Regions from separate parts of the Mesorhizobium sp. B2-8-1 genome, predicted to be linked through region 2. Evidence: predicted binding sites of a transcription regulator. Region 2 holds the regulator's gene; each other region holds the start of a gene.

Region 1 (4,654 bases), on a different contig from region 2:
TGCGCCCATAAAGCGCGCTGGCGATCAGCGACTGCGCGAAGGTCGGCGGGCCGCCGGTTTCGACGGTAAGGTCGATACCGCCGGTTTCGCCACGCACCATCGCCCCCCATTCCGGCATGTCGGTCGAGGAGACGACGAGGTCGGCCCCCATCGCCCGCAGCTTGCCGACCTTCTCGGCGCGAGAGGTGACGGCGACGACGCGGCAGCCGAGCAGCTTGGCGAACTGCAACGCGAACAGCGAGACGCCGCCCGAGCCTATGACTAGAACCCATTGGCCGGGCTTGGGAATCTCCGCCCCGGTCAGTGCGTTCCAGGCTGTCAGGCCGGCGCAGCTCAGCGTTGCCGCCTCGCGCCAGTCGAGATGCTCGGGAACTCGCACCGCCCATTGCTCGTCAAGCACGGCGTACTCGCCGAGCATGCCATCCAGCGTGCAGCCGAGCTGGTCGATCAGTCCGGCATTGATGCGGCCATCGATCCAGCGGGCGAAATAGCTGCCGGTGACACGGTCGCCGACGGCAAAGCGTGTGACATCATCGCCGATGGCGACGACCTCGCCGGCGCCGTCGCTGAGCGGAACGATCCCGCGGCGCGGTGTCAGGGGGTAGGTGCCATTGAGGATCATCGTATCGCGTCGGTTGAGCGAGGTGGCGCGCACCCGCACCACGATCTCCTGGGGACTTGGCTCCGGTCGCACCTCTTCCCGCATCACCAGACATTCGGTTCCGCCCAAACCCTCAAGACGATAGCTGCGCATTTCGGCTCTCGATTATATAGACTGATCTACATATTATGTAGACCAGTTGTCATATTTCTGGCAAGGCTTATAAGGATCTCTCCTGACAGAGGTTGACATGGCGAACGATACGAGAGCCCGCATACTCGAAACGACCGGATTGCTGCTCAGGCGGCGCGGCTATCACGGCACTTCGCTCAATGACATACTGAGCGCCAGCGGCGCCCCGCGCGGCTCGCTCTATTTCCACTTTCCCGGTGGCAAGGATCAGCTGGTCGTCGAAGTGACGCGCGCCAGCGTGGCCGAGGTGACTGAGAGGCTTGGCGCCGAGCTGGCGGCGGAAAGCGATCCGGCGGTTGCCGTTCACCACATTTACCAGTCGGTCGCTCGCATGCTGGAGGACAACGAATTCTCGCTCGGCTGCCCGATCGCGCCGGTCGTGCTCGATGCGCCGAACGACGTGCCGGACTTGGAGGAAATCTGCCGCTCCGCTTTCGAGCAGTGGATCGGCCTGCTGCGCCAGGCGTTTGTCAGGGCAGGGGTGGTCGAGCGCCGCGCACGGGCGCTGGCGCTGTTGGTCGAGTCCTCGCTGGAAGGCCTGATGGTGATTGCCCGCGCCACCCGCGATCGCTCATCGATCAACGTCGTGGCCGATGAGGTGGCTACCCTGATCGAGCAGGCAGTCCTCGCCGGCAAGGCGACGCGGCAAGCGGAGAGCACTGCTGTCTGACGCTGGTTCCAACCGACTACGCTGAAGCAAAGCCTGAATGTGCAAAGAAAAGGGCGGCATCGCTGCCGCCCTTTCCGCATGCATAAAGCAGATGGCTGGATTAGAAGTCCATGCCGCCCATACCGCCCATGCCGCCGCCGCCCATGCCGCCAGGCATGCCGCCGCCAGCCGACTCCTTCTTCGGAGCCTCCGCGATCATGGCTTCGGTGGTGACCAGCAGGCCGGCGACCGAGGCCGCGTCCTGGAGAGCCGTACGCACGACCTTGACCGGATCGACGATACCCATGGCGATCATGTCGCCATATTCGCCGGTCTGGGCGTTGTAGCCGAAGGTCGCGCCCTTGTTCTCGAGGATCTTGCCAGCAACGATCGATGCTTCCGCACCGGCGTTGGCAGCGATCTGACGGGCCGGGGCCTGCAGTGCGCGGCGAACGATGTTGATGCCGGCGGCTTGGTCGGAGTTGACGCCGGTGGCCTTGAGGTTGCCCGAAGCGCGCAGCAGGGCCACGCCACCGCCGGCAACGATACCTTCTTCTACGGCCGCGCGGGTCGCGTTGAGGGCGTCATCGACGCGGTCCTTCTTTTCCTTCACTTCCACTTCGGTCGCACCGCCGACGCGGATAACGGCAACACCGCCGGCGAGCTTGGCCAGACGCTCCTGGAGCTTCTCCTTGTCGTAGTCCGAGGTGGTCTCCTCGATCTGCTGCTTGATCTGGGCAACGCGGCCCTGGATCTCGGCCTTCTTGCCGGCGCCGTCGACGATGGTGGTGTTCTCCTTCGAGATCGACACCTTCTTGGCGCGGCCGAGCATGTTGAGGCCGACATTCTCGAGCTTGATGCCGAGGTCTTCGGAGATGACCTGGCCACCGGTGAGGATGGCGATGTCTTCCAGCATGGCCTTGCGGCGATCACCGAAGCCCGGAGCCTTGACGGCAGCGATCTTCAGGCCACCGCGCAGCTTGTTGACGACCAGCGTGGCCAAGGCCTCGCCTTCGACGTCTTCCGAGATGATGAGCAGCGGCTTGGAGGTCTGCACGACCGCTTCCAGGACCGGCAGCATGGCCTGCAGATTGGAGAGCTTCTTCTCGTGGAGCAGGATGTAGGCGTCCTCGAGATCGGCAACCATCTTATCGGGGTTGGTGACGAAGTAGGGCGAGAGATAGCCGCGGTCGAACTGCATGCCTTCGACGACTTCCAACTCGGTCTCGGCGGTCTTGGCTTCCTCGACGGTGATGACGCCTTCGTTGCCGACCTTCTGCATCGCTTCCGCGATCATCTTGCCGACCGACTCGTCGCCATTGGCCGAGATGGTGCCGACCTGGGCGACTTCCTCGGAGGTCTTGATCTTCTTGGCGGCCTTGCCGAGAGCTGCGACCACTTCGGTCACGGCCAGGTCGATGCCGCGCTTCAGGTCCATCGGGTTCATGCCGGCGGCAACCGCCTTGTGGCCTTCCTGGACGATCGACTGCGCCAGAACGGTCGCGGTCGTGGTGCCGTCGCCGGCGATGTCGTTGGTCTTCGAAGCGACTTCGCGGACCATCTGCGCGCCCATGTTCTCGAACTTGTCCTCAAGTTCGATTTCCTTGGCGACGGTGACGCCGTCCTTGGTGATGCGCGGTGCGCCGAACGACTTGTCGATGACGACGTTGCGGCCCTTGGGGCCGAGCGTGACCTTCACCGCGTCGGCGAGGATGTTGACGCCGCGCAGCATGCGCTCACGGGCGTCGCGGGAGAATTTTACGTCTTTGGCAGCCATGTTCAACTCCTGGCAGGGGCTCGGATCGAGCCCGAAGATTTAAGATTCAGTTGATGGGAAGGCCGATATTCAGCCGATGATGCCCATAATGTCGGATTCCTTCATGATCAGAAGGTCTTCGCCATTGAGCTTGACTTCGGTGCCCGACCACTTGCCGAACAGGATGCGGTCGCCAGCCTTGACGTCCAGGGGCACGAGCTTGCCAGCTTCGTCGCGGGCGCCGGAGCCGACGGCGATGATCTCGCCTTCCTGCGGCTTTTCCTTCGCCGTGTCGGGGATGATGATCCCGCCGGCGGTCTTGGATTCGGATTCGACCCGGCGTACGACCACGCGGTCATGAAGCGGGCGGAACTTCGACTTTGCCATGTTTTCTTCCTCGATGAGAACGGTGAGAAACAGTTCCTCCGTCCGGCGAAGCCGGACAATCTACAAAGCCCGGCGGTACCGGACCTGTGGTTAGCACTCACCCAGGGCGAGTGCTAACGTGGCGGTGAAATAGGCTGCTGGCTGGCGAGAGTCAAGGCGCGCGCGAGCGGGCAGCGGCGCGAAATTTTGTTTTCCGCGAAAGCCCGCTCGCAGAACGTGCCAGTTGCCGCTGGCCTTTCATGCGAAATGCGCCGGTTCCTCCCGCAATCGACGGCGAAACAAGGCGCGGAGGGGTGCTCCGCCGCTACCGGTCAGAGATCCTGCCGCCCGACACTTCGATACGCAAGAGGTGTTGATGTCACGGGAGAGAGGGGCGCGAAAGCCGCCGCCGAAAACTATAGAAACAGTCTCAGCTGCGTGTGGATGATGGACCTGTAGTCGTCGATCGTGCGCCGGCCTTCCTTCTCGTCCTGCGTCAGCGCTAGCCGCACGACGCCGCCGGCAAGCTGGAAGATCAGGAACACCACGCGCGCGAAGTCTTCGCGCCGGTCGGGCCGCAGCATCGGAGCGACGTGGTCGCAGAACATCTTGGCCTGGTGCCTTGTCTCAGCAATGTCGAGGTTCTGCAGCGCCTTGTCAGCCTGTATCGCGTTCTGCAGATCCTGGATGGCCGGGTCGTCGGCCACGCGCCGGTAATAGTCCTCGATCATGCGGTCCGCGGCAGCCGTCACGTCCTCAAGCCCACTTATTTCGGCGATGATCTCGCCGAAGCGTGCGCGGCTTTCCTCCGAGAAGCGCTCATAGAGCATCGCCAGGATCGCCGATTTGTTGGGGAAATAATGGTAGACGGTGGCGATCGGTCCGCCCGCCAGTGCGCCCACTTCCTTCATCGTCACCGCGTCGATGCCTTTTTCGCCGATCAGCCGCATGGTCGTCGAAAGGATCGCGTCGATGCGTTCGCGGCTCCGCTCCTGCTTGGGCCTGCGCCTCGGCGCCGTCGCCATCCGGCTTGCTTCTGCCATGCGCCCAATCTCTCGCGAGAGCTTCAAAATTCCCGGTTGACAAGAAA
Region 2 (4,654 bases):
GATTTGGTTGCACCAGGCATGCCCCGTGCTCGAGGCCTCCCAGCGGATCAGGACCGGCCGTCGCCGTAGGTCACGCGCCAGATGGTGCCGTTGCCGTCCTCGGTGACGATCAGCGCGCCGTCGCTCGCCACCGCCACGCCGACCGGCCGGCCCCAGACCTCGCCGCCGGAGGTGACGAAGCCGGTCATGAAATCCTCATATTCGCCGGTCGGCTTGCCGTCCTTGAACTTGAGCCGCACCACCTTGTAGCCAGTCCTGTTGCCGCGATTCCACGAACCGTGCAGGGCGACGAAGGCGTCGCCCCTGTATTCGGCCGGAAAACCGGATCCTGCGCGGACATTCCTGCCGTCGTAGAAGGCGATGTTGAGCGGCGCCGAATGCGCCTGCATCAGAATGTCGGGGACGGTGACCTTGCCGGCAAGGTCGGGACGCGCGCCCTTGTGGCGCGGATCCTCATTGTCGCCGATATAGTACCAGGGCCAGCCGTAGAAGGCGCCTTCCTTCACTTCGGTCGCATATTCGAACGGCACGTTGTCGCCGAGCGCGTCGCGCTCGTTGACCACGCACCACAGCGCGCCCGCCGCCGGCTGGATGGCCATGCCCGAACAGTTGCGCAGGCCGGTGGCGACGATGCGCCCATTCCTACCGTCCGGGTCGAAAGCCCTGACGTCGGCGCGGCCTTCCTCCGCGCCCCAGGTGGCGCCGAGCGGCTTCGACCTGGCCCAGGCGTCGAGCCCGCCCCGCGGTTTTTTTGCCATGTCCTGGGCGGCGTTCGAACCGGAGCCGACCGAGAGATACAGCGTCTTGCCGTCCGGCGAGAACGCGACGTCGCGGGTCCAGTGATGAGTGGCCGGAATATCGCGGACGACGGTTTCCGGCTCGCCGGAGGCCTTCAGGTCGCCATCGCGGTAGGGAAAGCGCACGATGCTGTCGCTGTTGGCGACATAGATCCACTGCGGGCTGTCCCCTGGCGGATAGAAGGCGATGCCGTAGGGCCGGTTGAGATTGCGGGCGAAGATGCCGTCCCTGACAGGTTTCGCGCTGCCCTCGCCGAGACGGTAGACGCGGATCTGGTTGGCCTCGCTGTCGGCGACGAACAGGTCGCCATTGGGCGCGACACGCACGACGCGCGGATTATCGATGCCCGACGCGATCAGTTCCGCCGAAAAACCCGCCGGCAGCCGCGGCTCGGCGCCTCGAGGCCTTTGCACCGGACCGGCGCTGTTCGAAGCGGATCTGGTGACATAGGGCCGGGGCTGGTCTTGCGGCCTGATCAGCCGGCGCACGCCCGGCTCGTCGGCACGCCAGTCACCGAATGCGGCCGCGCCCTTCAGCACCGGCTCTGCCTGCTGGGCCAATGCCGTCGCGGCGAAGAGCAAGGCAGCAGGGAGCGCCACCGCGCCGGCAAGTCGGATCATCCCAGTCTCCAGCTTCTCGCTTCTTCATGCATGTCGTTGTCCCAAGACCGAGGTCACATGCACCAAGGGAACGGGCGGGCTCGGCAGTCGTTCCGGACGACACGGGGAGTTGAAGGAATTCGGGTCAGGTATCCGCGTCGAGATCGGCGTCGAGGTTCTTTTCCAGTTCGACGAGGTCGGCCGGCAGCGGCATGCCCATGGCGCGGATTTCGCGCAGCTTCTCGCGCAATTGCTCCTGCACTTCGCGCACATCCTCAGGCTGGTTGACCATCTCCTCCAGCAGCAGGCTGATCTGGGCCTTGAACGATTCCAGCGCCATCTTTTCTCTCCTCGGCCGGCTGGATCGATCCCAGCTCTCAGCGCAGCATGCGCGATATCAGCTGCGCCGTATAGTCGACCATCGGGACAATGCGGGCATAGTTGAGCCGGGTCGGGCCGATGACTCCGAGCGCGCCGACGACGCGGGCGTCCTTGTCGCGGTAAGGCGCCACGACCAGCGACGAGCCGGAGAGCGAGAAAAGCTTGTTTTCCGAGCCGATGAAGATGCGCACGCCCGGTCCCGCCTCGGCGAGGTCGAGCAGCTGGATCAGCCCGTCCTGCGTCTCCATGTCCTCGAACAGGTGGCGCAGGAGTTCGATGTCGGCCTGGGCGGTGACGTTTTCGAGCAGATTGGCGCGGCCGCGCACGATCAGGCGCGCCGGCAGGCCGCTTTCCGCGCCGGCCCACACCGCCAGCCCTTTCTCCACCAGGTCCTGCGACAGCGTGTCGAGCGCTGCCCTTGTCTCTTCCTTGATACGCTCGACCTCCGCCCGCGCCTCGGCCAGCGTACGGCCGCGAATATGGGCGTTGAGGAAATTCGAGGCCTCGTGCAATTGCGAGACGGTGATGCCGGCCGGCAGATCGATGACCCGGTTCTCGACGTCGCCGTTCTGCGACACCATCACGGTCAGCGCCTTGGTCGGTTCGAGCTGGATGAACTCGATGTGCTTAAGGGCCACCTCGTTCTTGGCGGCCAGCACCAGGCCGGCGCCGCGCGACATGCCCGACAGCATCTGGCTGGCCTCGGTCAGCATGTGTTCCAGGGTAGCGCCCGAGCCGGAGGCTCGCACCTGCGCCTCGATGCTGCGCCGCTCCTCGTCGGAGAGGTCGCCCAGTTCCATAAAGGCGTCGACGAAGAAGCGCAGGCCGGCCTGCGTCGGCAGACGGCCGGCCGAGATGTGCGGCGCGTAGATCAGGCCGAGATGTTCGAGGTCGCTCATCACGTTGCGGATGGTGGCGGGCGACAGCGAGGACGGCAGGATGCGCGACAGGCTGCGCGATCCCACGGGCTCGCCGTCCCTCAGATAGGAATCGACGATGCGCCGGAAGATGTCGCGCGAACGCATGTCGAGCGCCTGAAGTGCGGGCGCCTGAAGTGCCGGCGTGTGAAGAGCGAGCGACTGCGAAGCGGGATCGACTGCCTTGGTCATTGCGGCCATAACCTCCGGTTCAAGGTTATAGACTTCGCGGCGCTGCGCGCAACCCGGTGTCGTGTTGCGCGATCACCCCGGTGTCGCCGCGTTTGCGGCCGCCGGTCCATTTTCCTTTACGCCGTGCCCCGCATGCGTCTAAAAGCCGGCCAAGATTCAAAAAAGCTGACAAGAAAGCAGGCCGAATGCGCCCCTCCAAACGCCAGTTCGACGAAATGCGCGCCATCTCCTTCGAGCGCGGCATCTCCAAACATGCCGAAGGCTCGTGCCTGGTGAAGTTCGGCGACACGCATGTCTTGTGCACGGCAAGCCTGGAAGAAAAGGTGCCGGGCTGGATGCGCAATTCCGGGAAAGGCTGGGTGACGGCCGAATATGGCATGCTGCCGCGCTCGACAGGCGAGCGCATGCGCCGCGAGGCCTCCGCCGGCAAGCAGGGCGGGCGCACGCTGGAGATCCAGCGGCTGATCGGCCGCTCGCTGCGCGCGGTGGTCGACCTGCAGGCGCTGGGCGAGCAGCAGATCACCGTCGACTGCGACGTCATCCAGGCCGATGGCGGCACCCGCACCGCCTCCATCACGGGCGGCTGGGTGGCGCTCTACGATTGCTTGCGCTGGATGGAGGCCCGGCAGATGGTGAGCGTCGCCAAGGTGCTGAAAGACCATGTCGCGGCGATTTCCTGCGGCATCCATGACGGCCAGCCGGTCATCGACCTCGACTATATCGAGGATTCATCGGCCGGCACCGACGCCAATTTCGTCATGACCGGCAAGGGCGGCATCGTCGAGATCCAAGGCACGGCCGAGGGCGAGCCCTTTTCGGAAGGGCAGTTCGCCGAGCTGATGGGCCTGGCCAAGAAAGGCATCCAGAGGCTGGTGAGTTTGCAGCAGATGGCGGTGGTTTAGGCTTTCAATGTCGAGCCCAGGCGCCCCCCTCTGGCCTGCCGGCCATCTCCCCCGCAAGGGGGGAGATCGGTTGTCACCTCTGCCTTCGCCAATCTCCGGCATTGCAGGACGAGCGCTTTCGGCAACGCCGCCAATCTCCCCCCTTGCGGGGGAGATGGCCGGCAGGCCAGAGGGGGGTGCCTCGTGATCCCCTCTGCAATTCTTGAATCCGCTCTTTACGTCACCGACCTCGCCGCTGCCGAAGCCTTCTACACCGACATCCTCGGCCTCACTCCTCTCGGCAAGGTCGAGGGCCGCCATCTGTTCTTCCGTTGCGGAGCCGGCGTGCTGCTGGTCTTCAACGCCGAGGCGACCAGGATCCCGCCTGCGCCCGACGCGAGGCTGAAAGTGCCGCCACACGGCACATCGGGCGAAGGCCATCTCTGCTTTGCGGCGACCGCCGATGAAATCAGCCGCTGGAAATCCCATCTGAAGGCGAAGAACATCGCTGTCGAAAGCGAATTCGAATGGCCGCAAGGCGGCCGCTCGCTTTATATCCGCGATCCCTCCGGCAATTCGATCGAATTCGCCGAGCCGAGAATCTGGGGACTTTGATGCATTCTCTCGACGGAAAAAAGATCGTCGTCGCCAGCCACAATGAAGGCAAGCTGCGCGAATTCGCCGATCTGATGGCGCCATTCGGATTCGAGGCGAAATCGGCGAAGGACTATGGCTTGCCCGAACCCGAGGAGACCGGCACAACCTTCGAGGAGAACGCCTATATCAAGGCCTTCGCCGCGGCCAAGGCGACGGGCCTGCCGGCGCTGTCGGACGATTCGGGCCTGTGCGTCGACGCGCTTGACGGCGCGCCCGGCGTCTACACCGC
Region 3 (4,654 bases), on a different contig from region 2:
ACGATCATGGATCGATCTCCTGGGCCAGAGGCTTGCGCGCCGGGGGAGAATCCCCCGGCGATAGTCGTCTCGCCTGCGGCAAAGGCCGGTTCGGCGAGATACGGATCAGGTCTGAAAGACGGCTTTTATGAAACCACCTTCGCGAGCCGGCCGAATCCTAGTAGCCGCCCATGCCGCCACCGCCGCCCGCAGGCGCGGCATCCTTGGCCGGAATGTCCGAGATCATCGCTTCGGCGGTGATCAAAAGCGCGGCGATCGAGCCGGCATCCTGCAACGCGGTGCGCACCACTTTCGCCGGATCGACGATGCCCGCCTTGATCATGTCGACATACGCCTCGTTCTGGGCATCGAAACCCTGGTTGTGATCCTTGCTGTCGGAGAGCTTGCCGACGACAACGGAGCCTTCAACGCCCGAATTCTCGGCGATCTGGCGGAGCGGCGCTTCGAGTGCCCTGAGCACGATCGAGATGCCGGCGGTGACATCGGCATTGGCGCCGTTCAGGCCGGCAAGCGCCGTCCTGGCACGCAGCAGGGCCACGCCGCCGCCCGGCACGATGCCTTCCTCGACCGCCGCGCGCGTGGCGTTCAGCGCGTCGTCGATGCGATCCTTCTTTTCCTTGACTTCCGACTCGGTGGCGCCGCCGACGCGGATGACGGCAACGCCGCCGGAGAGCTTGGCCAGCCGCTCCTGCAGCTTCTCCTTGTCATAGTCGGAGGTGGTTTCCTCGATCTGGCCCTTGATCTGGGCGACACGCGCCTGAATGGTCGCCTTGGTGCCGGCGCCGTCGATGATCGTGGTGGTGTCCTTTTCGATCAGCACGCGCTTGGCGCGGCCGAGCATCTCGATGGTGACGTTCTCCAGCTTGATGCCGAGATCCTCGGAGATCATCTGGCCGGATGTGAGCACCGCGATGTCTTCCAGCATCGCCTTGCGGCGGTCGCCGAAGCCCGGCGCCTTGACGGCCGCGACCTTGAGGCCGCCGCGCAGCTTGTTGACGACCAGCGTCGCCAGAGCCTCGCCTTCGACGTCCTCGGAGATGATCAGCAGCGGCCTGCCGCTCTGCACCACCGCTTCGAGGATCGGCAGCATTGCCTGCAGATTGCCGAGCTTCTTCTCGTGGATTAGAATATAGGGCTCTTCCAGCTCCGCGCGCATCTTGTCGGCATTGGTGACGAAATAGGGCGAGAGATAGCCGCGGTCGAACTGCATGCCTTCGACGACGTCGAGTTCGGTGTTCGCGGTCTTGGCTTCCTCGACGGTGATGACGCCGTCATTTCCGACCTTGTCCATCGCCTTGGCGATCATCTCGCCGACGCTGGCATCGCCATTGGCGGCGATTGTGCCGACCTGCGCGATCTCGGCCGACGATTTGACCTTCTTGGCCTTCGCCTTGATTTCCACGACGACGGCCGCGACGGCCTGGTCGATGCCGCGCTTGAGGTCCATCGGGTTCATGCCGGCGGCAACCAGCTTGGCGCCTTCGCGCAGGATCGAGGCGGCCAGCACCGTGGCAGTGGTGGTGCCGTCGCCGGCGAGGTCGTTGGTCTTCGAGGCCACTTCGCGCACCATCTGCGCGCCCATGTTCTCGAACTTGTCGGCAAGCTCGATTTCCTTGGCGACGGTGACGCCGTCCTTGGTGATGCGCGGCGCCCCATAGGCCTTGTCGATGATGACGTTGCGGCCCTTGGGGCCGAGCGTGACCTTGACCGCATTGGTGAGGATCTCGACGCCGCGCAGCATACGGTCGCGCGCATCGGTGGAGAATTTGATTTCCTTGGCAGACATGATTTTATCCAGTTCGCATTTGGAGTGGAGCCGTCACCGCGCAGAGGCGCGGCGCTTCAGTCAGGCGGCCTTCTTGGCTTCGATGCTCTTTTCGATAACGCCCATGATGTCGGCTTCCTTCATGATCAGAAGATCCTCGCCGTCGATCTTGACCTCCGTGCCCGACCATTTGCCGAACAGGATCAAGTCGCCGGCCTTGACGTCGAGCGGAACAAGTGCGCCGTTTTCGTCGCGGGCGCCGGGACCAACCGCGATCACTTCGCCTTCCTGCGGCTTTTCCTTGGCATTGTCGGGAATGATGATGCCGCCCTTGGATTTGATATCGCCTTCGGCGCGCCGGATGACGACGCGGTCGTGGAGTGGCCGAAATTTCATGAGAACTTCTTTCTGGGGCCGGCATAGGCGGCCGCCCCCTTCTATAGGCTCTTTGGCACTCGATAGATAGGAGTGCCAAAATTTATTCCGAGCGGATATTGAATAACCATAGTATTATTTCGGCGCCCGGTTTCATCGGGTCGGAAAACGACCAAATATTTCAAAAATTTGAATTTTCCCGGCAGAGTGCCTATTTATCGGACAAGTTCATTTTCACGATTTCAGACGCAAGGGAGATTTCCTCGATGGCCGACGGCAACCAGACGATCATGGAAAAAGCTGAAGCGCGCTTTGTCGACAAGCAGAAGAAGACGGCGGAGCGCAACAAGGCAACCGCCGAATATATGTCCGAAGCGAGGGCCAGGGAGATCAAGACGGCAAGGCTGAGGCAATTGCGGCTGGCCAAGGAAGAAGCCGACCGCGTGGCCGAGGCCCTGAACCCGACGCCGAAGAAGAAACGCGCGGTGAAGAAAACGACGGAGGCAAAATCATGAGCCTGACCTTCCCCAACCGCAGCCGCAGCTACGACGAAGCCGGCAAGCGCATCCGGTTCGTCGGCTATGACGGCATGTTCCAGATTTCCTTCTCGGTCGCCGCCGATGCCATGACCAGGATGCAGCCGGCGACGGCAGCCAATGAAGCCGGCTATCTCGCCACCTTCGACACCGAGAGCAGTGTCATCCGGGACGTAGCGTCAAAGGCCTATGACCGCACGCGCAAGAGCATGTATGTGCTGACGGCCGACGACTTCCGCTGAGACGACAGGCGAACGGCGCTGGATCAGGATTTACGCTCCGCCTTCTCCCGGCGCTTGACGTCCCGGACATTCATCTGATCGACCATGGCGTTGGCGTCGCGCGGGCTCATGCCGACCATCGCCCTTTGCCTGACGACGACGGGCTGGCCGGTGAAGACGTCGATGATGGCCCAGCTTTGGGGCAAGTCCATGCGCAGTGCGTAGCGGTTGGCCATTTGCCTCAGCCCTGCAACATGAAGAAGACCATGCCCAGGACCGATATCGTCCAGGCGACGACCGACAGCTTCAGCACCATGCCGCCATGGGCGGCCAGGGCCTCCCGCAGCCGTGGGGCGATACCTGCCGACGGGACCGGTTCCACCGCGACGACACGGGGTCCCTTGGCGCCAAGTTTTCCAAAGACGGGCAACAGCGACGGTTCACGCACGAAAATGGCCTCGAATGTCGGGGAAAGTCGGAGCGGGCAAGCTCTCGCCCTTCCATAGCACTCTTTTGGCGAGTGCCCTGCATGCCAAATGCAAATAGGCTGCTTTAACGCCGGCCGCATGCCACGTGACCCCGATCGTCAGATGCTGAAAGCGCGCAAGTCGGCTGGGTAGCAGTCTTCTTGCCGGCGCGTCAGCGTCACAACGAAGACGAGGACCTGTCCGGCCCAGGCCGCAAATGCAAGCTGGCAAGACCCATCGCCCTTGATGGTCCGACGCAGGCTCTACGTCATATGATTTTTGGAGGCCTCGCCTCGGGATCGAACCGAGGCTTCAGAGATTTGCCGTCTCCAGCGTAGCCGCTCCGCCACGAGGCCATGACTAGCGAACTAACCGATAATATTTGCGCAAGCGTTAAGACCGAAGAGTCGTTTGTAGACATGTCGCCGATTGCTGCTTTGGCCGGCTCGCGCCGTGGGCAGCACTGACGGCTGCCGATCAGGAATTCGCCTGATGAACTCGCCGGGCGCCGAGCCCGTGAGCCCGCCCTCCGGCGGCCACTTCGCACCACCGGAGGACCAGCCACTTTTCCTCTTGAACAGCCTCTGGATCTGGCCTAGTTTGGGTTGAGAAAAGGTTTTTCCAAACATTTCCGAGCGGGCTCGGCCATTGGCCGGGTCATTCCGGCCTGTAAGAGAAAACCTTTTCCCAATCGGGATTTTCGCCGCAATGGCATTGGACGATCAGCCAGCCTTTCCCAAGCCCGTCACCTTGCGTGACGTGGCGGCCGAGGCTGGCGTCAGCGTCGCCACCGCCTCGAAGGCGCTCAACGACCAGGGCCGCATGACCGCCGAGACCCGCGAGCGCATCCGCGAGACCGCGCAGCGCCTCGGCTTCCGGCCCAACAGCCTGGCACAGAGCCTGCTGCGGCGACGCTCCTTCACCGTCGGCCTGCTCACCAACGATACCTATGGCCGCTTCTCGCTGCCGCTGATGTCGGGCATTTCCGACGCGCTGGTCGACGCCGGCGTTTCGGTGTTCCTGTGCAATGTCGAGGAGGATCCGCGTCTCGGCCAGCTCCATGTCGAGGCCATGCTCGACAAGCGCGTCGACGGCATCATCGCCACCGGCAAGCGCATCGACCGTCTTCTGCCGGTCGATCTGTCCAATCTGCGCATTCCGGTGATCTATGCCTTCACCCAGCCCGATCCCGACGCCGTCGCCTTCGTCTCCGACGACGCTGGCGGCGCGCGGCTGGCAGTGGAGCATTTCTGTCGGCTCGGCCGCAGGCGCATCGCCCATGTCTCGGGA

Evidence for each region. The regulator HrcA, encoded in region 2, represses chaperone genes, less so after heat shock. The targets are predictions, from matches to a motif close to GTTAGCACTCNCNNNNNGNGAGTGCTAAC.
Region 1: a site for HrcA is predicted at 3,675-3,703, ahead of groES (co-chaperone GroES). Genes of this name have one in related genera too.
Region 3: a site for HrcA is predicted at 2,213-2,241, ahead of FJ428_RS05795 (co-chaperone GroES). Genes of this name have one in related genera too.

Annotation. Positions count from the first base shown of each region.
Region 1 covers NZ_VFTX01000012.1:29,708-34,361, forward strand. The annotation lists gene FJ428_RS25890 (NAD(P)-dependent alcohol dehydrogenase) at 1-754, opposite strand, end outside; gene FJ428_RS25895 (TetR/AcrR family transcriptional regulator) at 852-1,463, shown strand; gene groL (chaperonin GroEL) at 1,564-3,219, opposite strand; gene groES (co-chaperone GroES) at 3,289-3,585, opposite strand; gene FJ428_RS25910 (TetR/AcrR family transcriptional regulator) at 3,981-4,607, opposite strand.
Region 2 covers NZ_VFTX01000003.1:386,755-391,408, forward strand. The annotation lists gene FJ428_RS10250 (sorbosone dehydrogenase family protein) at 48-1,418, opposite strand; gene FJ428_RS10255 (hypothetical protein) at 1,543-1,737, opposite strand; gene hrcA (heat-inducible transcriptional repressor HrcA) at 1,775-2,887, opposite strand; gene rph (ribonuclease PH) at 3,073-3,789, shown strand; gene FJ428_RS10275 (VOC family protein) at 3,973-4,383, shown strand; gene rdgB (RdgB/HAM1 family non-canonical purine NTP pyrophosphatase) at 4,383-4,654, shown strand, end outside.
Region 3 covers NZ_VFTX01000002.1:303,692-308,345, forward strand. The annotation lists gene FJ428_RS30210 (hypothetical protein) at 1-8, opposite strand, end outside; gene groL (chaperonin GroEL) at 158-1,786, opposite strand; gene FJ428_RS05795 (co-chaperone GroES) at 1,847-2,161, opposite strand; gene FJ428_RS05800 (hypothetical protein) at 2,407-2,655, shown strand; gene FJ428_RS05805 (DUF1488 domain-containing protein) at 2,652-2,918, shown strand; gene FJ428_RS05810 (hypothetical protein) at 2,942-3,133, opposite strand; gene FJ428_RS05815 (hypothetical protein) at 3,139-3,345, opposite strand; gene FJ428_RS05820 (LacI family DNA-binding transcriptional regulator) at 4,073-4,654, shown strand, end outside.